3 regions of the Lentzea sp. CC55 genome follow, and region 2 is predicted to be linked to each of the others. Evidence: riboswitches for the same ligand, from Rfam matches in the RefSeq annotation. Region 2 holds a riboswitch; each other region holds the start of a gene.
What was found. Region 2 has a riboswitch for S-adenosylmethionine ahead of thrC (threonine synthase). Riboswitches for the same ligand answer to the same signal wherever they lie in the genome.
Positions count from the first base shown of each region.

Region 1: another riboswitch for S-adenosylmethionine. It lies ahead of L6E10_RS08255 (aminotransferase class V-fold PLP-dependent enzyme); the one in region 2 lies ahead of thrC (threonine synthase).
Region 3: another riboswitch for S-adenosylmethionine. It lies ahead of L6E10_RS16870 (methionine ABC transporter ATP-binding protein); the one in region 2 lies ahead of thrC (threonine synthase).

Region 1 is NZ_JAJCXE010000011.1:231,796-235,062, forward strand. Features, by position in the region: gene lspA (signal peptidase II) at 1-486, opposite strand, end outside; gene L6E10_RS08255 (aminotransferase class V-fold PLP-dependent enzyme) at 510-1,841, opposite strand; SAM riboswitch class IV at 1,879-1,993, opposite strand; gene L6E10_RS08260 (potassium/proton antiporter) at 2,067-3,267, opposite strand, start outside.
Region 2 is NZ_JAJCXE010000043.1:198,641-201,907, reverse strand. Features, by position in the region: gene L6E10_RS28180 (class I SAM-dependent methyltransferase) at 1-626, shown strand, start outside; gene holA (DNA polymerase III subunit delta) at 637-1,605, opposite strand; SAM riboswitch class I at 1,693-1,836, shown strand; gene thrC (threonine synthase) at 1,848-3,104, shown strand; gene L6E10_RS28165 (DNA internalization-related competence protein ComEC/Rec2) at 3,088-3,267, opposite strand, start outside.
Region 3 is NZ_JAJCXE010000022.1:225,320-228,586, forward strand. Features, by position in the region: gene L6E10_RS16865 (methionine ABC transporter permease) at 1-302, opposite strand, end outside; gene L6E10_RS16870 (methionine ABC transporter ATP-binding protein) at 299-1,297, opposite strand; SAM riboswitch class I at 1,523-1,616, opposite strand; gene rsmA (16S rRNA (adenine(1518)-N(6)/adenine(1519)-N(6))-dimethyltransferase RsmA) at 1,705-2,526, opposite strand; gene L6E10_RS16880 (resuscitation-promoting factor) at 2,914-3,267, opposite strand, start outside.

The sequences.
Region 1 (3,267 bases), on a different contig from region 2:
GAGGTTGCCGACGGCGCCGCCCAGCACCAGGCCCAGGCCGACGGCCCAGCCCTGCGAGCGGAGGTTGCGCGAGATCCAGAGGATGAACCCGACGACGCCCAGCGCGATCAGCGCCAGGATCCACGTCCAGCCCTCGGCGAGCCCGAAGGCGGCACCGGGGTTGCGGACGAACGTCAGGTAGAGCGCGCCCCCGAAGACCTTGATCGGGTCGGCACCCTCCAGGAACGCCACGGACAGGACCTTGGTGAGCACGTCCAGGGCCAGCACGCCGCCCGCCAGCACCGCGAGGAGCGTGGTCTTCGGCTCCGGCAGCGAGCCGGTGATCGAGAAGCCCTCCTCGTCGTCCTCCGCCTCCGCGGGGGACTCGGCCTCGGCGGGCTCCTCGGCCGCGATCACGGTCGCCTCGGGCTCGCTGACCTGCACCTCGGCAGGCGGTTCAGCGGCCTTCCCGGAGACCTTCTCCGCGGCCTTGGACTCGTCACTCACCAGGTCATTGTCCACTACCGGGACTACGCGAGGAACGGCGGCAGGGTTCGGCCGTCGTCCTCGGGCACCCAGCGGCCGTCGCACCGGGTGTAGGTCCACTTCGGACCTTCGGTGACGAGCGTGCGCAACGCCGCCACCAAACGGTCGACGTGCTCGGCCGTCGTGCCGAGGCCGATCGACGCGCGCACGGCACGCTGTTCATGCGATCCGGCCTTCTTCACCAGGCGGCTCACGATCACGTGCGCGCAGAACGCGCCGTCGCGGACACCGATGCCGTACTCGGCGGAGAGCGCCGCCGCGAGGAAACCCGCGTCGAAACCGTTGATCGTGAAGCTCACGACGCCGACCTTGTCGGCGTCGGTCAGGATCGACAGCTCGCGGAAGCCGGGAACCGTGCGCAGGCCGTCCCGCAGACGCGTCAGCAGCTCCTGCTCGTGCGCGACCGTCTGCTCCCAGTGCCGCGACAGGATCTCGCAGGCCGCCGCGAGGGCGTGCACGCCGACGACGTTCGGGCTGCCGGCCTCGTGCCGCTCGGGCACGGCGGACCACGCGACGCCCAGGCGGTCGCCGTGGTCGGTGACCTTCGAGGTCGCGCCGCCGCCGACGAGGTACGGCTGGGCCTGCTGCAACCAGTCGGCACGGCCGACCAGCACGCCGGCGCCGAACGGCGCGTAGATCTTGTGCCCGGAGAAGGCCACGTAGTCGACGCCCAGCTCACGGGCGTTGATCGGGCGGTGCGGGGCGAGCTGCGCGGCGTCGAGCGCGATGCGCGCGCCGTGGCGGCGGGCGACCTTCGCGAGCTCGGCCACCGGCCACAGCTCCCCCGTGACGTTGGACGCCCCGGTGACGATCACGAGCCGAGGGCCGACCGGGGCGGCGGCGAGAGCCCGGTCCAGCGCCACCACCGCGGCGCCGGACGAAGACGGAGCGGGAACGCGCTGGACGTTCGGCCCGCGCCACGGCAGCAGCGCCGCGTGGTGCTCGCTGTCGAACAGGACGACCGCGGTGTTGCGGGGAACGCTGCGCGCCAGCAGGTTCAGCGAGTCGGTGGTGTTGCGGGTGAAGACGACGGTGTCGGAGGGGTGCGCGCCGACGAACCTGCGGACGCGGTCGCGCGCCTGCTCGTAGACGCGGGTCGAGACCTGGGAGGCGAACCCGGCACCGCGGTGCACGCTGGCGTACCAGGGCAGCAGCTCGTCGACGGCGTCACGCACCTCCTGCAGGCAGGGCGCCGACGCCGCGTGGTCGAGGTTGGCGTAGGTGACGCGCTCTCCGGTCACCAGGGGAACCCGCAGGTCGGCACCGACGACGGCCGGGACGGAAGTGGTGGTTCCAGGGGTGATCGCGAGCGTCATCGAGCTGCCTCCGAGGCCAGGGGCCCCGTGTCGCGAAGGCCCGCGCTTGACCGGCGCCCCACGCGCCGGACCAGGTCCTCACCAAGGGCACCCCACCGCGGTTGGAGGGTTGCCGGCCAGCAAGCTTGGGCTTGACGCTGGCTCTCATGACCTGCCGACGACGTTAGCGGAGGGTGACGCGCTCGTCGACACCCGATTCACATGCTGGGAAGCCTCGCAGACCGATCATTCGCCGGTCTCGCCCTTCCAGCGCGCGTAGCGACCGGCCCTGTCGACGGCTCGGACACGCCGTTCAGCGGCTTCGCGCGCCTCCTCCGTCGTCACGATGAGCAACTGGTCCTCGGTCTGCAGCCGGGTCGTCGGTTGTGGCGTGAAACTCTTCCCGCCGCGCACCACGAGGCTCACCGTGGCGCCGCCGGGGAGCCTCAGCTCGGACATGTAGACGCCGTGCAGCTTCGACCCGCGCTGGATGTGCACCTGCAGCAGTTCGGCACCGAGCTCGTCGAGCGGCGAGGAGTCGACCTGGACCTCCAACGCCTCCCCCGTCTTCACCAGCCCCAGGCGGCGCGCGAGGAACGGCAGCGTCGTGCCCTGCACGATCGTCAGGACGATGACCAGCAGGAACACCACGTCGACCAGCTGTCGCGCGCCCTCGACCCCCTGGATCAGCGGGATCAGCGCGAACACGATCGGCACCGCGCCGCGCAGGCCGGACCACGAGAGGAACGCCTGCTCGCGCCACGGCACCTTGAACGGCAGGGAGGCCAGCACCACCGACAACGGCCGGGCGACGAACGTCAGCACCACGCCCGCGACCAGCGCGGGGAACAGCACGTCGAGCAGCCGCGACGGCGAGGCGTAGAGGCCGAGCAGGACGAAGAGCCCGATCTGGGCCAGCCAGCCGAGACCTTCGGCGAACGAGAGCGTGTCGGCGCGGTGCGGCAGGCGGGCGTTGCCGAGCACCAGCGCGGCGACGTAGGTGGCGAGGAACCCGGAGGCGTGCGCGAGGTCGCCGGCCGTGTAGGCCATCACGCACACGGCCACGGTGGCGAGCGGGTAGAGACCGGTCGAGGGCAGCGCCGCGCGTCTCAGCCCCGCGGCGCCCAGGACGCCCAGCAGGATGCCGATGAGCGCTCCCGCGCCCAGTTCGTAGACCACCAGCAGCGGCGCGGTCCACGAGATCCGGTCCGAGGACGCCAGCAGCACGACGGCGATGTAGACCGGTGCGTCGTTGAGACCGGACTCCAGTTCGAGCGCGCCCGTGAGCCGCGCCCCGACACCCAGCGACCGCAGGACGCTGAACACGGCCGCGGCGTCGGTGGACGACAGCACCGCTCCCCAGAGCAACGCGATCCGCCAGTCGAGGCCGAGCAGGAAGTGCAGTGCCGTACCGGTGACGGCGACGCTCACCACAACGGCCACTGTG
Region 2 (3,267 bases):
TCGACCTGTGCGCGGGCTCCGGCGGACCGGTGCCGCTCATCCAGCGCCGGCTGCACGCGGAAGGCGTCCACACCCACGTCACGCTGACGGACCTGGTGCCGAACGTGCGCGCGTTCGAGCGCGTGGCGGCCGAGAACCGGCGTCGGCTGCGCGATTCGTGCTGCTCGGTGGACCACGTGCCCACCTCGGTCGACGCCACGGACTGCCGGGTCGAGGGGACGCGCACGATCTACGGCGCCTTCCACCACTTCCCGCCCGCGCTCGCCGCGCGGATGCTGCAGAACGCCGTCGACACCCGGCAGCCGATCGTCGTCGTGGACACCAAGCGGTCGTTCGTCTACCCGGTGTTCTTCCCGTTCCTGCTGACGCTGGCCGTGCTGGTGGCGGCGCCGTTCCAACGCAATCCCCTGCCGCGATACCTGCTGCGCCTGCTGCTCACCTACGTCGTGCCCGTGCTGCCGTTCATGATGTTCTTCGACAGCGTCGTGTCCTTCCTGCGCATGTACGGGCGCGCGGAACTGCGCCGGATCGTCGACGGCCTCGACCGCACCGAGTCGTTCACGTGGACGATCGGCGTCGAGCCCGGTTTCACCGGAGCCCAGTACCTGATCGGGATCCCGCGGTGACCTTCCACGGTCAGCGGCGGCCGTGCGCGGCGACGATCCGGAGCACCGCGCGTTCCAGCGCGTAGTCGGCGTCGGCCGCGACACCCTTCACGTCGGCGTTCAGACCGGCGACCACCTGCATCGCGTCGGCGAGACCCGACTGGTCCCAGCCGCGCGACTGGGCCTGGGCCTTCTTGATCTTCCACGGCGGCATGCCGAGCGGACCGGCCAGGCTGAACGGGTCGGCCCGCCCCACCGCGGACACGCGCGCGACCGTGCGCACCGCGTCCGCCAGCGCGTCCGCGACCAGCACGTGCGGCACACCGAGCTGCATCGCCCACCGCAACGCCTCCATGGCGCCCGCGCGGTCACCGGTGACGGCCTTCTCCGCGACGGCGAACCCGGTCACCTCCGCCTTGCCCTGGTGGTAGCGGCGGATCTCCTCGACCGTCACCTTGCCGTCGGTGTCGGAGACGAGCTGCGACGCCGCCGCGGCGAGCTCGCGCAGGTTCGTGCCCACGGCGTCGATGAGCGTGGCGACGGCCTCCGGGTCGATCTTGCCGCCCGCCTGCCGCACCTCGTTGCGCACGAACGCCTCGCGCTCGGCGGACTTCGTGACCTTGCCGCACTCCGTGACCGCGGCACCGGCCTTCTTCAGCTGCCCGGGCAGGTCCTTGGCGGCCTTGCTGCGGCCACCACCCGTGTGCACGACGACGAGCGTGACCCCGTCCGCGGGCGCCTTCACGTAGGAGAGCACCGTGTCGGCGATCTCCTTGCTGATGTCCTGCGCGTTCTGCAGGACGATCACGCGGCCCTCCGCGAATAGCGACGGGCTCACCAGTTCGGCCAGCTCCGGAGCCGTGAGATCAGTCACCTGGACGCGGGTCAGGTCGGCGTTCGGATCGACCTCGCGTGCGGCCTCGAGAGCCGCCCGAACAGCACGTTCGACCAGCAGCTCCTCCTCGCCGACGACGAGGTGCAGTGACTCCGGTGCGCTCACGTTCCGCATCCTTCCACGTCCCGGATCGTGGACGGCGGTGGCTCAGCGGCGGACCGGTGCCGTAGCTTGGTGGCCACAACTGAACACCGCTCATCCAGAGGGGCAGAGGGACCGGCCCGAAGAAGCCCCGGCAACCGGCGTCAGCGCTGTGTGCACACCTGTGCGCGCATCTGAGTGCAGACGATCACGGTGCCAATTCCGACCCGTTCGATTTCGCGGGAAAGATGAGGAGATACCTCGCGATGACTGCTGTCTCTGTGCCGACGAGCACCAAGTTCGACCTCGGCCCCGCCCGCGCGCTGCTGTGCCGTGAGTGCGGCAACGAAACCCCTCTCGCTCCCGAGTACGCCTGTCTGGAGTGTTTCGGGCCGCTGGAAGTGGCCTACGACTTCGGGAAGATCCGGCGCGAGGACATCGAAGCCGGCCCCAGGTCGATCTGGCGCTACCGCGGCCTCCTCCCCGTTCCGTCCACTGTGGAACAGCACCCGAACACCGACCCCGGCGGCACCCGCCTCGTCGAGGCGCACAACCTCGCCAAGGCACTGGGCGTCCGCAAGATCTGGGTCAAGGACGACACCGGCAACCCCACCCACTCGTTCAAGGACCGCGTCGTGGGCGTGGCGCTCGCCGCCGCCCGCGAGCTCGGCTTCAAGGTGCTGGCCTGCCCGTCGACCGGCAACCTGGCGAACGCCGTCGCCGCGGCCGCCGCCCGCGCGGGCTGGCGGTCGGTCGTCCTCGTGCCCTCCAACCTCGAGCGCGCCAAGATCCTCATGAGCGCCGTCTACGAGGGCGCCCTGATCGCCGTCGACGGCAACTACGACGACGTCAACCGCCTCGCCCAGGAGCTCGCCGCGGAGAACGAGGACTGGGCGTTCGTGAACGTCAACGTCCGCCCGTACTACGCGGAGGGCTCGAAGACGCTCGGCTACGAGGTCGCCGAGCAGCTCGGCTGGCGCCTGCCCGACCAGATCGTCGTGCCGATCGCGTCCGGCTCGCAGCTCACCAAGGTCGACAAGGCGTTCCGCGAACTCGGCCAGCTCGACCTCGTCGAGGCCACGCCGTACAAGGTGTTCGGCGCGCAGGCCACCGGCTGCTCCCCGATCTCGGCCGCCTTCAAGGCGGGCCACGACGTCATCCGCCCGGTCCGCCCGGACACGATCGCGCGCTCGCTGGCGATCGGCGCCCCGGCCGACGGCCCGTACGTGCTCGACGCGGTGCGCCGCACCAACGGCGCCATCGAGGACGTCACCGACGAAGAGGTCGTCGAGGGCATCAAGCTCCTCGCCCGCACCGAGGGCATCTTCGCCGAGACCGCCGGCGGCGTGACCGTCGCGACGGCGAAGAAGCTGATCGAGTCGGGCCAGCTCGACCCGGACGCCGAGACCGTGCTGCTGATCACCGGCGACGGCCTCAAGACCCTCGACGCGCTCGGCGACACGATCGGCCCTCGTGCGACGGTGCCGCCGTCGGCCGAGGCCGTGATCAAGGCGCTGGGGTAGTCACCTCCTTTCCGGCTCCGGGGACGCGGCTGCGTCTCCGGAGCCGTAGGTGAACTTTTCGTTCAAGAGATGGGCTGCTTCGGAAGCGCGCGGTCCTGTCGGGATGCGTCTCCGTTGCGGCACAACATGATCTCGACAGGGCACGTTGGTTCACAAGGCGATC
Region 3 (3,267 bases), on a different contig from region 2:
AGCGGCACGATGACCGCCGTGCTGCCGATGGAACCGCCGACGATCAGCCGGGTGACCGACGTGAGCGCGACGAGCAGCACGATGAACGGCATCGAGCGACCGAGGTCGGTGACGAAGCTCAGAACCCTGTGCACCGCGGCGTTCGGCCGCAGCCCGCCCTTGGCGGTGAGCTGCAGCCAGACACCTACGGGAACTCCCAGCAGTGTTGCGATGACTGTGGAGACGCCGACCATGTAGAGCGTTTCCCCGGTGGCCTCGACGAGGTACGCGACGACGTCGGACCAGGGTGTTGCAGACCTCACGCAGCTACTCCCTGCGGCCCCTTCAGGGACCTCTGCACAGCGCCTCCGGCCTCGCCGATCCACTCGAGAGCGGAGTCGGAACGTTCGCCGTTCAGCCCCAGGCGGAAGCGCGCGACCGGGGTCTCCCCGAGACGCGTCAAGCCACCGCCGACGATGTTGAGCTCGACCCCGAACCGGTGCGCGGCCTCGGGCAGCAGCGCGCCGACCGCGGCGAACCCGACGAGCACGACGTCCGCGACGCGGTCGTAGCTGCTCTCGTTGATCGGGTTCAGGTCGACGGCGGGCAGCAGGGCGCTGCTCGTGCGGCTGATCGGGTCGTTGACCAGGTCGAGCACCTTGCCGTGTTCGACGACGCGGCCCTGCTCCAGCACGGCGACGTCATCGCAGATCTTCCGGACCACGCCCATGTCGTGCGTGACGACGAGCACGGTCACACCGAGCTCAGCGCGCGCACGGTCGAGCACCGTCAGCACGGAACCGGTGGTCTCCGGGTCCAGGGCGGAAGTGGGCTCGTCGGCGAGGAGCACGGACGGGTTGGCGGCGAGGGCGCGCGCCACGGCGATGCGCTGGCGCTGCCCGCCGGACAGCTGGTCGGGGTAGGCGCCGGCCTTGTCGGTCAGCCCGACGAGGTCCAGCAGCTCACCGACACGGGTGCGCCGCTGCGGTCCCGGCACGCCGGCGGATTCGAGCGGGAGCGCGATGTTGCCGGCCGCGGTGCGCTGGCGGAGCAGCGAGTCCCCCTGCGGCACGACGCCGATCTGGCGGCGGGCGGCACGCAGCGCCGACCCGTCGAGGCTCGTGATGTCGGTGCCGTCGACGCGGATCGCCCCGGAGTCGGGACGCTCCAGCAGCGCGACGCAGCGGGCGAGCGTCGACTTGCCGGCACCACTGGGGCCGACGACGCCGAGCACGGTGCCGGCCTCGACGTCGAGGGTCACGCCGTTGAGGGCGCTGACGCCCTGGAAGGACTTGGTGAGGTTTTCGACAGTGATCACTTCTGCTCCACGGCTGCGCGCGACGGCACCTCGTCCGCTGGTGTTCGCGGACGTGCGCGGTCGAAGTTTGCTGCTCAGGTGTGTGCGCCACTCTGCGATCGAGTGCGCGTCAGAGGACTTTGAGAAGGCGCCCTAGACGAGGTGGCGACGACATGCAGAAGCGGTGCGACGGCACTGGTCGACGACTCGACGGCGCGTCAGCATTCGCACGGTACCCATGGTGCTCCTCCATCGGTCCTGGCGTTAGCACCTGCCCGCATCCAGCGGGTGGTTGCTGCGACGTCGTAGAGCCAGGTCTCTCAGTCGCTCCGGATGGCAAGTAGCAGTCAACCGGACGGACGTTCGGTTGCGCAAGCCAGAATCCGATTCGTTCGACAGATCACACTGTTGGCCGAAGGATCCCCGGCCTAGACCTCGGCGATCCGGATGAAGTCGATCACCGTCAGCTGCTCGCCCCGGAGCTGCGGGTCGACACCCGCCTTGGCGAGCACCTCGTCGACGTTCGCGGTGTGCCCGCGGAGGGCGGCCCGGAGGGTCTTGCGACGTTGCGCGAACGCGGCGTCGACGACCGCGAAGAGCTTCTTGCGGTCCACAGTGGACAACGGCTTTTCGTGGCGCTGGAACCACACCAGCCCGGAGTCGACGTTGGGCGCGGGCCAGAACACGTTCTTGCCGATCGCGCCGGCCTTCTTCGCCTCGGCGTACCAGGCGAGCTTCACGCTGGGGACGCCGTAGATCTTGCTCCCGGGCTTCGCGGCCATGCGGTCGGCCACCTCCGCCTGGACCATGACAAGGCCCTTCCGGAGGCTCGGGAGTTCGGCCAGGAGGTGGAGGACCACAGGGACCGCGACGTTGTACGGGAGGTTGGCGACGATCGCGGTGGGTTGCACCGGCAGGTCTTCTTGGGTGACTTTCATGGCGTCCTCGAGGACCACGTGCAACTTGCCCGCGTTCTCCGGGTCCATCTCCGCGACGGTCTGGGGAAGCCTCCGCGCCAGGGGCGGGTCGATCTCCACCGCGACGACCTGGCTGGCGCTGGGGAGCAGCGCGAGGGTGAGGCTGCCCAGGCCCGGACCGACCTCCAGGACGACGTCGTCCTCGGTCAGGCCGGCCGCTGCGACGATCTTGCGAACCGTGTTGGGGTCGTGCACGAAGTTCTGGCCCAGCTTCTTGGTCGGGCGGATGCCCAGTTCGGCGGTTAGACGGCGGACTTCGGCGGGTCCCAGCAGGCTCACCCGGGCATTCTCTCAGGCTCCTGGCCCGGGGCCCGGTCACCCCTCGCCCGGGCGAGTTGGGTGAGAGGGCTGGCGCGCGGGTCAACTCGGGGCGGGCGGCACGCGGGTCGGCTCGGGGCGGAGGGCGCCTGTTCCAGCGGGCTGGTCGCCTCGAGCGGCTTCGCCCGCTGCCCCGCCGTTGCACCACCCCGGAACTGTCAGACCCACCGAGTACGTTCGGTCGCGGGGACGCCGAATTCGAGCGGACCCTTGTGCGAGCCTCCCCGCACCAAGCCCTTCGCACCGCCAACCCCGCCCGCGGGCACGGGTGGGCGGAACCGCGAAGGCCGCCCTGGCGAACCAGGACGGCCTTCGTGCGGGGGACGGGGAGGCGACGCGGGTCTACGGCAGGCCGAGCTTGGCGCGGCAGCCTGGCCACGCCGAGTACGTGCCGCCGCGGCCGTCGCGGAGCTTGGTGGCGATGGCGATCTGCTGTTCGCGCGTCGCCTGGTGCGGGTAGGCGGCGAAGGCCGCGCCACCGTAGGCGTCCCAGGTGCTCTTGTTGAACTGCAGGCCGCCGTAGTAGCCGTTGCCGGTGTTGATGGCCCAGTTGCCGCCCGCTTCACACTTGGCGAGGCGGTCCCAGACCTCACCGCCGGCGAGGGGCTTGGTGCCCACGACGATCTTCTTGGGCTTCGGCTCCTTGGTGACCTTGCTGCCCAGCTTCTCGCGGCTGATCTCCTTGCCGTTCTTCAC